DNA from 4 places in the Tatumella ptyseos genome. Region 4 is predicted to be linked to each of the others. Evidence: predicted binding sites of a transcription regulator. Region 4 holds the regulator's gene; each other region holds the start of a gene.

Region 1 (2,211 bases), 1.4 Mb from region 4:
CTCATTCTTTGCCGATTCTATTAACGCCGTAAGATCGTCAATGTGGTGCTCCTGACATAGTTTTTGTAATAACCACAGCCCCATTATATTTTTGAGGACACGAAAACCTTCGGCACCCCCCTCATTAGTAATGTTTGCTTCCATGGCTGCAGTATTAAGGAACGGATGATGGTACTCGACCCCCATCAATGACCATGTTCCAGAACTTAAATATGCATCCTCCTCACTGTCCAATGGCGTAGCGAGCACGGCACTAGCTGTATCATGGGTGGCGACAGCTATTACGGGAATGGCCAATCCTTCTGAATTATTCCAATGACCAATAGTGTTACCTGGTGAGGTAGGTTTACCTAACCATTGGGGATCAATACCTGCCCATTGACACAAACCCTTATCCCACTCTCCTGTGCTGATATTCCAAAGTTGGGTAGTAGTGGCATTGGTATATTCACAATTCATTTTTCCCGTTAGACGATAATGTAAATAGTCAGGGATCATTAATATGTGTTGCGTATCTTTAAGCCACTCAGACTGTTGCTCGTGAAGTGCACGACACTGATATAGAGTATTAAAAGGGAGAAATTGAATACCAGTGCGTTGAAAGATATCCTCTTGTCCAAATTGGGCGATAGCACGTTCCATGACACCCTCTGTCCGTTTGTCACGATAACTTACTGTCTCACCCACTCGCTTGCCGAATTTATCAAGCAGAACAAAATCTACTCCCCAAGTGTCGATCCCTATACTATCTGGGGTGATCCCCTCTGATGTTAATTGATGCAGTCCTTGAAGAATGTGCTGATAAAGGTCTTCTAAGTCCCAACAGTCATAACCACCGTGGTTATGGCGTTTATTTGAAAAACGTCTTATTTCTCGTAATGCCAGATGCTGGTTGGATGATTGCCACTGTCCAAGCATGACTCGGCCACTGGATGCCCCTAAATCGACTGCAACGATATTCTGCACATTCATATCATGTCATTCCCAAACTATTATGGGTTCAGACTAACGTCACATTAAAAACCTCACCTTATTTTTACTGCCAGCCGCTTAGGGCGCATGGCATCGTTACAAAGGTTTATGGGGAATAACTCACAAATTCGTCGCACAGAGATCAACTGTGATGAGCAACACATTTCTGCGCATTATTTGGTAGATGAGGGATCTTGCAGTAGAGCTTGTAACAAAATTTATACATTATATAAATTAATGTCATTTGGCTGTTTAACTGAATATCGATACAGGATGAAGCATGACACTATTGCAGAGTGTAGATTATTTTCCACATGAGGAATATTCGATTGCTTTAGAGCCTCGAGCACCTCAATTAGCGTTTCCTGAGCATCATCACGACTTTGATGAAATTGTGATAGTGGAACAAGGATCTGGCATTCATATTTATAATGGGCAGCCTAAGACGCTTTATTCAGGTTGCGTTTGTTTTATTCGAAGCCATGATAGACATCTGTATGAACAAACAAATAATTTGTGTTTAACTAATGTTTTATACAGAGATGCTAATTCCTTCCGTTTTCTTAATAACGTTACCGAGCTGCTACCTTGTGCAGGTTCACATTGGTTTATTAATCAAAAAGTGATGAGCGAGGTGCTCAATATGACGAATGCCCTGCGGACTGATAATGGGTGGAGTATTGATAAACAAGCTTATCAGGAACAAATTTTTATGCGCCTGTTGTTATTACTGCGCAACTCTTTGCAACATTGCGAACAAGATGATCGCTTGGCTTTATTATTGGATTGGCTCCATAATCATTACAGTGATGATATTAATTGGGAAGTCTTAGCGGATCAATTTGCAATTTAGTTGAGGACATTACATCGTAAACTGAAACATTTAACAGGTGATACGCCTCAACGGTATCTCAATAAGCTCAGGCTGCTGGAAGCTCGCTATTTACTTCGTCATAGTGAAGATAAAATCACTGATATTGCCTACCAATGTGGATTTGGTGACAGTAACCATTTTTCTACGCTTTACAGCCGAGAGTTCGGTCACGCGCCTCGTAAAGAGCGTCAAATTTCTAATTAAACACGCTTTTGAGAATTTGAACGATCAGGTAGGAAGTTTTTATTTGAAGACCGCTGAGAGTGGGCTCTCAGCGTTAAACTATGCTCTTAAAATTCCAACGTTAGATTTTACGTTGTTGATACTATCGTTTATGAATAACTCGCTACAAGAGGCTAGAGAGC
Region 2 (2,211 bases), 510 kb from region 4:
TGCTTCATTATAGAAGCAGGATTTATTTTTTAAGGTGTCACAGTATTGAGACACCTTATTGTTGACTGCATCCGCATGCTGGTACCTGGGAGTGGAAGAATGAAGCCTTATTTACGCTGGGGTTTTATTGCGACAGCTTTGTTGCTGGCTGGATGTAGCAACGCAAATTGGCGTAAGGACGAGGTATTAGCCGTTCCTTTGCAGCCTACCTTGCAACAAGAAGTGATGCTGGCACGTATGGAACAAATACTTGCCAGTCGTTCACTGACAGAAGATGAACGCGCACAGTTGTTATATGAGCGCGGAGTGTTGTATGATAGTCTAGGTTTGCGGGCATTAGCGCGGAATGACTTTTCCCAAGCATTGTCCATAAGACCTGATATACCTGAAGTCTTCAATTATTTAGGTATTTATCTTACGCAGGCAGGCAACTATGATGCTGCCTATGAAGCGTTTGATTCTGTACTGGAGCTTGATCCAACTTACAATTATGCGCATCTTAACCGTGGCATCGCGTTTTACTATGGTGGACGGTACAAGCTAGCGCAAGATGATCTGCTGGCGTTTTATCACGACGATCCCAATGACCCTTTTCGGAGTTTATGGCTTTACTTGGCGGAAGAAAAATTAGATGCCAACAAAGCAACGTCTGCATTGCAACAACGTTATAATGCGGCGAAAAGAGATCAATGGGGATGGAAAATAGTCGAATTCTACCTGGGAAAAATCAGCGAAAAGCAGCTGATGCAGAGTCTTCAGGAAGATGCTACGGATAACACCTCGCTCGCTGAACATCTCAGTGAAACCAACTTCTATTTAGGTGAACATTACCTAAGTCTGGGGGAGAAGGATAACGCAGAAGCGTTATTCAAACTGACGGTCGCTAACAATGTGAATAACTTTGTTGAGCACCGATATGCATTGTTGGAGCTGGCGCTACTTGGCCAAGCACAAGACGACTTATCAGAATCTGACCAGCAATAGCTGACAAAACTCTTCATCTAGGAATTAATTTTCCATCATCCTTATGGGATGAGGGTGTTTTTTTGTCAAAAACTTCTAATTTGAGCCGGTTCACACTTATCAATGAAAAGACCTGAAAGTTTTCATGACGAGTTATGTAGACTGGCCGCCGCAATCTAAGAGGCACTTGTACTACATGACTGATATTCAAACCACTTTTTCCGATCTAGGCCTTAACGAATCCATTCTTTCTGCACTGAATGATCTGGGTTACGTAAAACCATCACCTATTCAAGCCGAGTGTATTCCACACCTGCTAGCTGGCCGTGATGTATTGGGTATGGCCCAAACCGGAAGTGGTAAAACGGCAGCATTTTCACTGCCATTACTAAACAACATCGATCCTACTTTAAAAGCGCCACAAATTCTGGTGCTCGCGCCAACTCGTGAGCTGGCAGTTCAAGTAGGTGAAGCATGTAACGAATTCTCAAAACATATGCGTGGCGTTAATGTTCTGGCTCTTTACGGTGGCCAACGTTATGACGTTCAACTGCGCGCATTACGTCAAGGTCCACAAATTGTTGTTGGTACCCCAGGACGTTTACTTGATCACTTAAAACGCGGTACGCTTGATCTCTCAAATCTGCGTGGCTTAGTGCTGGACGAAGCGGATGAAATGCTTCGTATGGGCTTCATCGAAGACGTTGAAACCATCATGGCGCAAATCCCAGAAGGTCATCAGACGGCACTATTCTCGGCCACGATGCCAGAAGCGATCCGTCGTATTACCCGTCGTTTTATGAACAACCCACAAGAAGTTCGTATTCAATCGAGCTTAACTACACGTCCAGACATCAGCCAATCTTATTGGACTGCCTATGGTCGTAAAAGTGATGCATTAGTTCGTTTCTTAGAAGCGGAAGATTTTGACGCGGCGATTATTTTCGTCCGGACGAAAAATGCAACCTTAGAAGTGGCTGAAACCTTAGAGCGTAACGGTTATAACAGCGCAGCGTTAAACGGTGACATGAACCAAGCATTACGCGAGCAAACACTTGAGCGTTTAAAAGATGGTCGTCTTGATATCCTGATCGCGACTGATGTTGCGGCGCGTGGATTAGACGTTGAGCGTATTAGCTTAGTTGTTAACTACGACATCCCATTAGATGCAGAATCTTACGTTCACCGTATTGGCCGTACTGGTCGTGCGGGGCGCGCAGGTCGTGCTTTACTATTTGTTGAAAACCG
Region 3 (2,211 bases), 240 kb from region 4:
CCGCATTAACTGTAGGTAAGCGTTTATTTTTAATGAGGTTCCTGAATGCACGGTAAAGATCCTTTGGCCAATGGCGGATAAAGTGGTGAAGCGGGTAAAAATATTTCCGTTAGTAAAAGTGGTTTTCCTGCAAGGCGTAACAAGGAACGTCTCGCCCATAATCCACATAACCTTCCTGGCGTTAAAAAGTCCCGATCTAAGGATGACGAGGTAAATAGATAGTGACCAAGCGGCCGAGTCCCCAAGAACATCAACGAAGCCTCAGGGCCTTGTAAAGTACTTTCAGGTATCACCGTTCTACCTGCGAGCCAAGGTTCTCCATCCGCAACAAGTTGTACTTCTCGTAACCAAAATCGCTCAGCTTTAGAATGCTCAACGACTAGGCCATGTTCTTCAGGCGTAAGCTCACTATCAGGAATAAATCCCTCTTTAACGATATTAACCTCGAGTTTCTGACAATACGCTTCCAATCGTGCCGTCATAGAAGCTTCATCCACCAGCCACGAATAAATATCGCTGGAACATTCAGTTTCATTGAGTGCACAGAATTGATGGGTCAGTAACTGCTGCACTGAGAGGTTTTGCATGGAACGCTGCCAAATTTTACTAGGAAATGTCGCTAATCATAACAGAGTATTTATTTATGTTCTGCAAACTCGCAAGGTCATCTCACTACTCTCTTTTTAGTCGGCGGCTATTTGCTAACCAAAGTGTCACGACTAAAACGAGAATGGCGGCTGAATAGATCAGCGTATCTATTGGGTTTTTATGGTCAACGATGATTAACCTAACAATCGCGGTGATGCCGATATAAATAAAATAGCGTAAGGGAAAGTGATAACCTGATAAGAAATATTTGATGATTAACGCAATAAACTCGAAATAGAGGAAGTAGATAACAATCCCTTCAATCAATAGATATGCCGATTGTTCCTCGCCTCGATGGAACAGCACGCTGACTAAATTGATGGTCTCTTTCCCCAGAAACACCGCTAAAATGGCGGCTAAAACGATTAGACCGATGTTCAATATCCACTGTAAAAGATTGGCAATAGCTCGTGGTGTTTTTGGTGTAACAATTTGATCATTCATTATTTTTACTCATTTTTTATTATAGGAGAGCTAAAATAATAATGCTTTAATGTGACAGATATCTCAATAAATTCCGCTTTTTCTTAAAAAAATAAAAAAAGCGGCATCATCGCCGCTTTTACTACTACATTCGCTTAGCTTAACGCCAAGATTTATATTGGTTGATCAGTCCATTTGTGGAGCTATCATGCGACTCAATGTTATCGTCGACTTTTAATTCCGGCAGGATACGATTCGCAAGTTGTTTTCCTAACTCAACCCCCCACTGATCAAAGGTGAAGATATTCAGTATTGCGCCTTGAGTAAAGATTTTATGCTCATACATCGCAATCAGCGCACCGAGGCTATAAGGCGTGATCTCTTTAAGTAGAATAGAGTTAGTCGGACGGTTACCTTCAAACACTTTGAATGGGACGATATGTGCGACTTCTTGCGCGGATTTACCTGCTTCAGCAAACTCTTTCTCGACCGCCTCTTTCGATTTCCCAAAAGCAAGCGCTTCGGTTTGTGCAAAGAAGTTAGAAAGCAGCTTATCATGATGGTCGCTAAGTGGATTATGCGTCACAGCAGGGGCTATAAAGTCGCAAGGGATCATTTTAGTCCCTTGGTGAATCAACTGATAGAAAGCATGTTGACCATTAGTGCCCGGCTCTCCCCAAATGATTGGACCTGTTTGGTAGTCCACTGGATTGCCTTCGCGATCAACATATTTACCGTTCGATTCCATATTACCTTGTTGGAAGTAAGCGGCAAAACGGTGAAGATACTGATCATAAGGTAGGATAGCTTCGGTTTCGGCACCAAAGAAGTTGTTATACCACAGGCCAATTAATGCCAGCGTCACCGGCAAGTTCTTCTCAGCCGGTGTTTGGGCGAAGTAATTATCCATCGCGTGGGCGCCAGATAATAACTGCTCGAAATGTTCAAAACCAATCGAGAGCGCGATGGACAGACCAATTGCAGACCAGAGCGAATAGCGTCCTCCGACCCAATCCCAAAATTCGAACATATTATCGGTATCAATCCCGAACTCACTGACCGCTGAACTATTGGTGGAGAGCGCGGCAAAGTGTTTGGCAACGTGCTGCTCGTCACCCGCTTTCGCCAAGAACCAATCAC
Region 4 (2,211 bases):
CCGGTAACATATGTAATTGTTGATAGCATTGAGTAATCAGGTCAATCACTTTCTGTTGGCGCTTGAGAAGGTCCTGTAAGCTTTCGGGAGAGTCATCTGCACTAAAGATACGGTGATATTTATGCTCGCAGTAGTTTCCCAATTCGCGATAAAGCAAACTGAGTGTTTCACGAAGTTGCTGAGCTTGCGAGAACTTAAACCAAGCCCAATTGAACACGCCATACCAAACTGTCCCACCTAGATAGAGTAAGGGAGGGCCCCATATCGGCATGCGTCCAGCTAGGCTAATCGACAGCACAGCTGCCACCAGTGAGGCAGGTAAGAGCCGGCCGTGTAATGGACTAATCTCCCCCGTCACCCCGATGATTAATGGTAACGCGAATAGAAAGAGCGGTAAGGGATAGTGCTGCGCTAAACACCAAAGAAGCAAAAAGCTGCTGCAGGCGAAAAGTAATCCCCCCACGACGAGACGTTTAAAAAAGCGTTTATGTGGAGTATCTAATCCAGCCAGATTACAGCAGGATGGGACTAAAGAAAAAAGTAAGCCTGAGTGGAGATCGCCTAACAGCCAGCCTAGTGCGATCGGTAGACAGAGCACTAACGTTTGGCGGAAAGCATAATTTACTTCAGGGTGATAAATAAGTCGACGTAGCATTGCCACTGCAATTTGTTATATGAATGATAGTGATCGGTAAAAGGCAGGGTAGCTCCCTGCCTTCTGCACCGATTAGCGTGTGCCGTACACTACGATAGTTTTACCATGGGCCGAAATTAGGTTTTGATCTTCTAACATCTTGAGAATGCGTCCAACGGTTTCGCGTGAACATCCGACGATCTGCCCAATTTCTTGACGGGTAATTTTTATTTGCATCCCATCAGGGTGCGTCATCGCATCGGGTTGGTGAGCAAGATGCAGCAGAGTTTGCGCAATACGACCGGTGACGTCCAAGAAGGCTAAGTTACCGACTTTCTCTGAAGTGACCTGTAGGCGTCGTGCCATCTGTGCTGAAAGGCGGATAAGAATTTCCGGATTTACCTGTATCAATTGGCGAAATTTTTTGTAGGAAATTTCAGCGACTTCACACGCGGACTTAGCTCTGACCCAAGCACTACGCTCTTGTCCTTCTTCAAATAAGCCAAGCTCACCAATAAAATCGCCCTGATTAAGGTAAGAAAGGATCATCTCTTTGCCTTCTTCATCTTTAATCAGTACCGCGACAGAACCTTTAACAATGTAATAAAGCGTCTCTGCTTTTTCACCTTGATGGATCAAGGTGCTTTTTGACGGATACTTATGAATATGGCAATGGGAGAGGAACCATTCTAATGTAGGGTCTGTTTGTGGTTTACCAAGAACCATTCGCTTCTATCCTCTATTGTAATCGAACCTGGATGAAACCAGGGTGAGCCACTTTTGTGACCCTTATGAAAGCATCAAGTGCCATTTCTTTTTTTATTGGGCGATAAAAGTACCTTAGCCTATTCCGAGGTATTTTATCTTGGGATTAACGAAATAAATAATCCTTTCCCTGTTTTTAGCACAGGTTAGCGTCACTGTCTTGTATTGTATGAGTCCAAATGAGAGGTTTGCGAATTAATCCACCTCAGAGTATCTTAGCTTACAAATTCTGAAACCGGAGGCATAGGAGTGGAAGCGAAAGTAAAGTGGGTCGATGGGCTTTGTTTTGTCGCAGAATCGGCTTCAGGGCACCAAGTCGTCATGGATGGTAATCGCGGCGAAAAAGGACCGAGCCCAATGGAAATGGTCCTAATGTCGGCGGGAACTTGTAGTGCAATTGATGTGGTGTCGATATTAGAAAAAGGTCGCCATGAGGTTCTAGGATGTGAAGTTAAATTAACCTCAACTCGCCGTGATGAGGCGCCGCGACTTTTCACCCACATTAATCTGCATTTCATTGTGACGGGAAAGACATTGACCGATAAAGTGGTCGAGCGGGCGGTTTCCCTTTCCGCGGAAAAATACTGCTCAGTAGCACTTATGTTGGAACAAGCAGTAGAAATCACCCATAGTCACGAGATAGTTATCGTTTAGCATTGGCTTGTTAACAAGGTCTGTTGGCGCTTTTCAGCTAGTTTTTTAATGACTGGTGTCAAGATAAGTTCCATCGCCAAGCCCATTTTTCCGCCGGGGACTACCAAGGTGTTCATGGCGGAGATAAAAGATCCTTGGATCATGGCGAGGAGATAAGG

The links. The regulator CRP, encoded in region 4, controls carbon source genes, mostly activating them, when cyclic AMP is high. The targets are predictions, from matches to a motif close to ATGTGANNNNNNTCACAT.
Region 1: the regulator CRP is predicted to act here: its motif matches at 1,119-1,136, upstream of rhaB (rhamnulokinase).
Region 2: the regulator CRP is predicted to act here: its motif matches at 1,063-1,080, upstream of yrbN (protein YrbN).
Region 3: the regulator CRP is predicted to act here: its motif matches at 1,142-1,159, upstream of psiE (phosphate-starvation-inducible protein PsiE).

Annotation. Positions count from the first base shown of each region.
Region 1 is NZ_CP130649.1:1,424,762-1,426,972, forward strand. Features, by position in the region: gene rhaB (rhamnulokinase) at 1-972, opposite strand, end outside; partial or broken gene rhaS (HTH-type transcriptional activator RhaS) at 1,253-2,050, shown strand; gene rhaT (L-rhamnose/proton symporter RhaT) at 2,203-2,211, opposite strand, start outside.
Region 2 is NZ_CP130649.1:2,776,689-2,778,899, reverse strand. Features, by position in the region: gene nlpI (lipoprotein NlpI) at 100-984, shown strand; gene yrbN (protein YrbN) at 1,087-1,143, shown strand; gene QJR74_RS13155 (DEAD/DEAH family ATP-dependent RNA helicase) at 1,160-2,211, shown strand, end outside.
Region 3 is NZ_CP130649.1:311,328-313,538, reverse strand. Features, by position in the region: gene ubiA (4-hydroxybenzoate octaprenyltransferase) at 1-6, opposite strand, end outside; gene ubiC (chorismate lyase) at 30-587, opposite strand; gene psiE (phosphate-starvation-inducible protein PsiE) at 673-1,092, opposite strand; gene pgi (glucose-6-phosphate isomerase) at 1,232-2,211, opposite strand, start outside.
Region 4 is NZ_CP130649.1:73,283-75,493, forward strand. Features, by position in the region: gene QJR74_RS00370 (YccS/YhfK family putative transporter) at 1-655, opposite strand, end outside; gene crp (cAMP-activated global transcriptional regulator CRP) at 728-1,360, opposite strand; gene QJR74_RS00380 (OsmC family protein) at 1,649-2,053, shown strand; gene QJR74_RS00385 (phosphoribulokinase) at 2,050-2,211, opposite strand, start outside.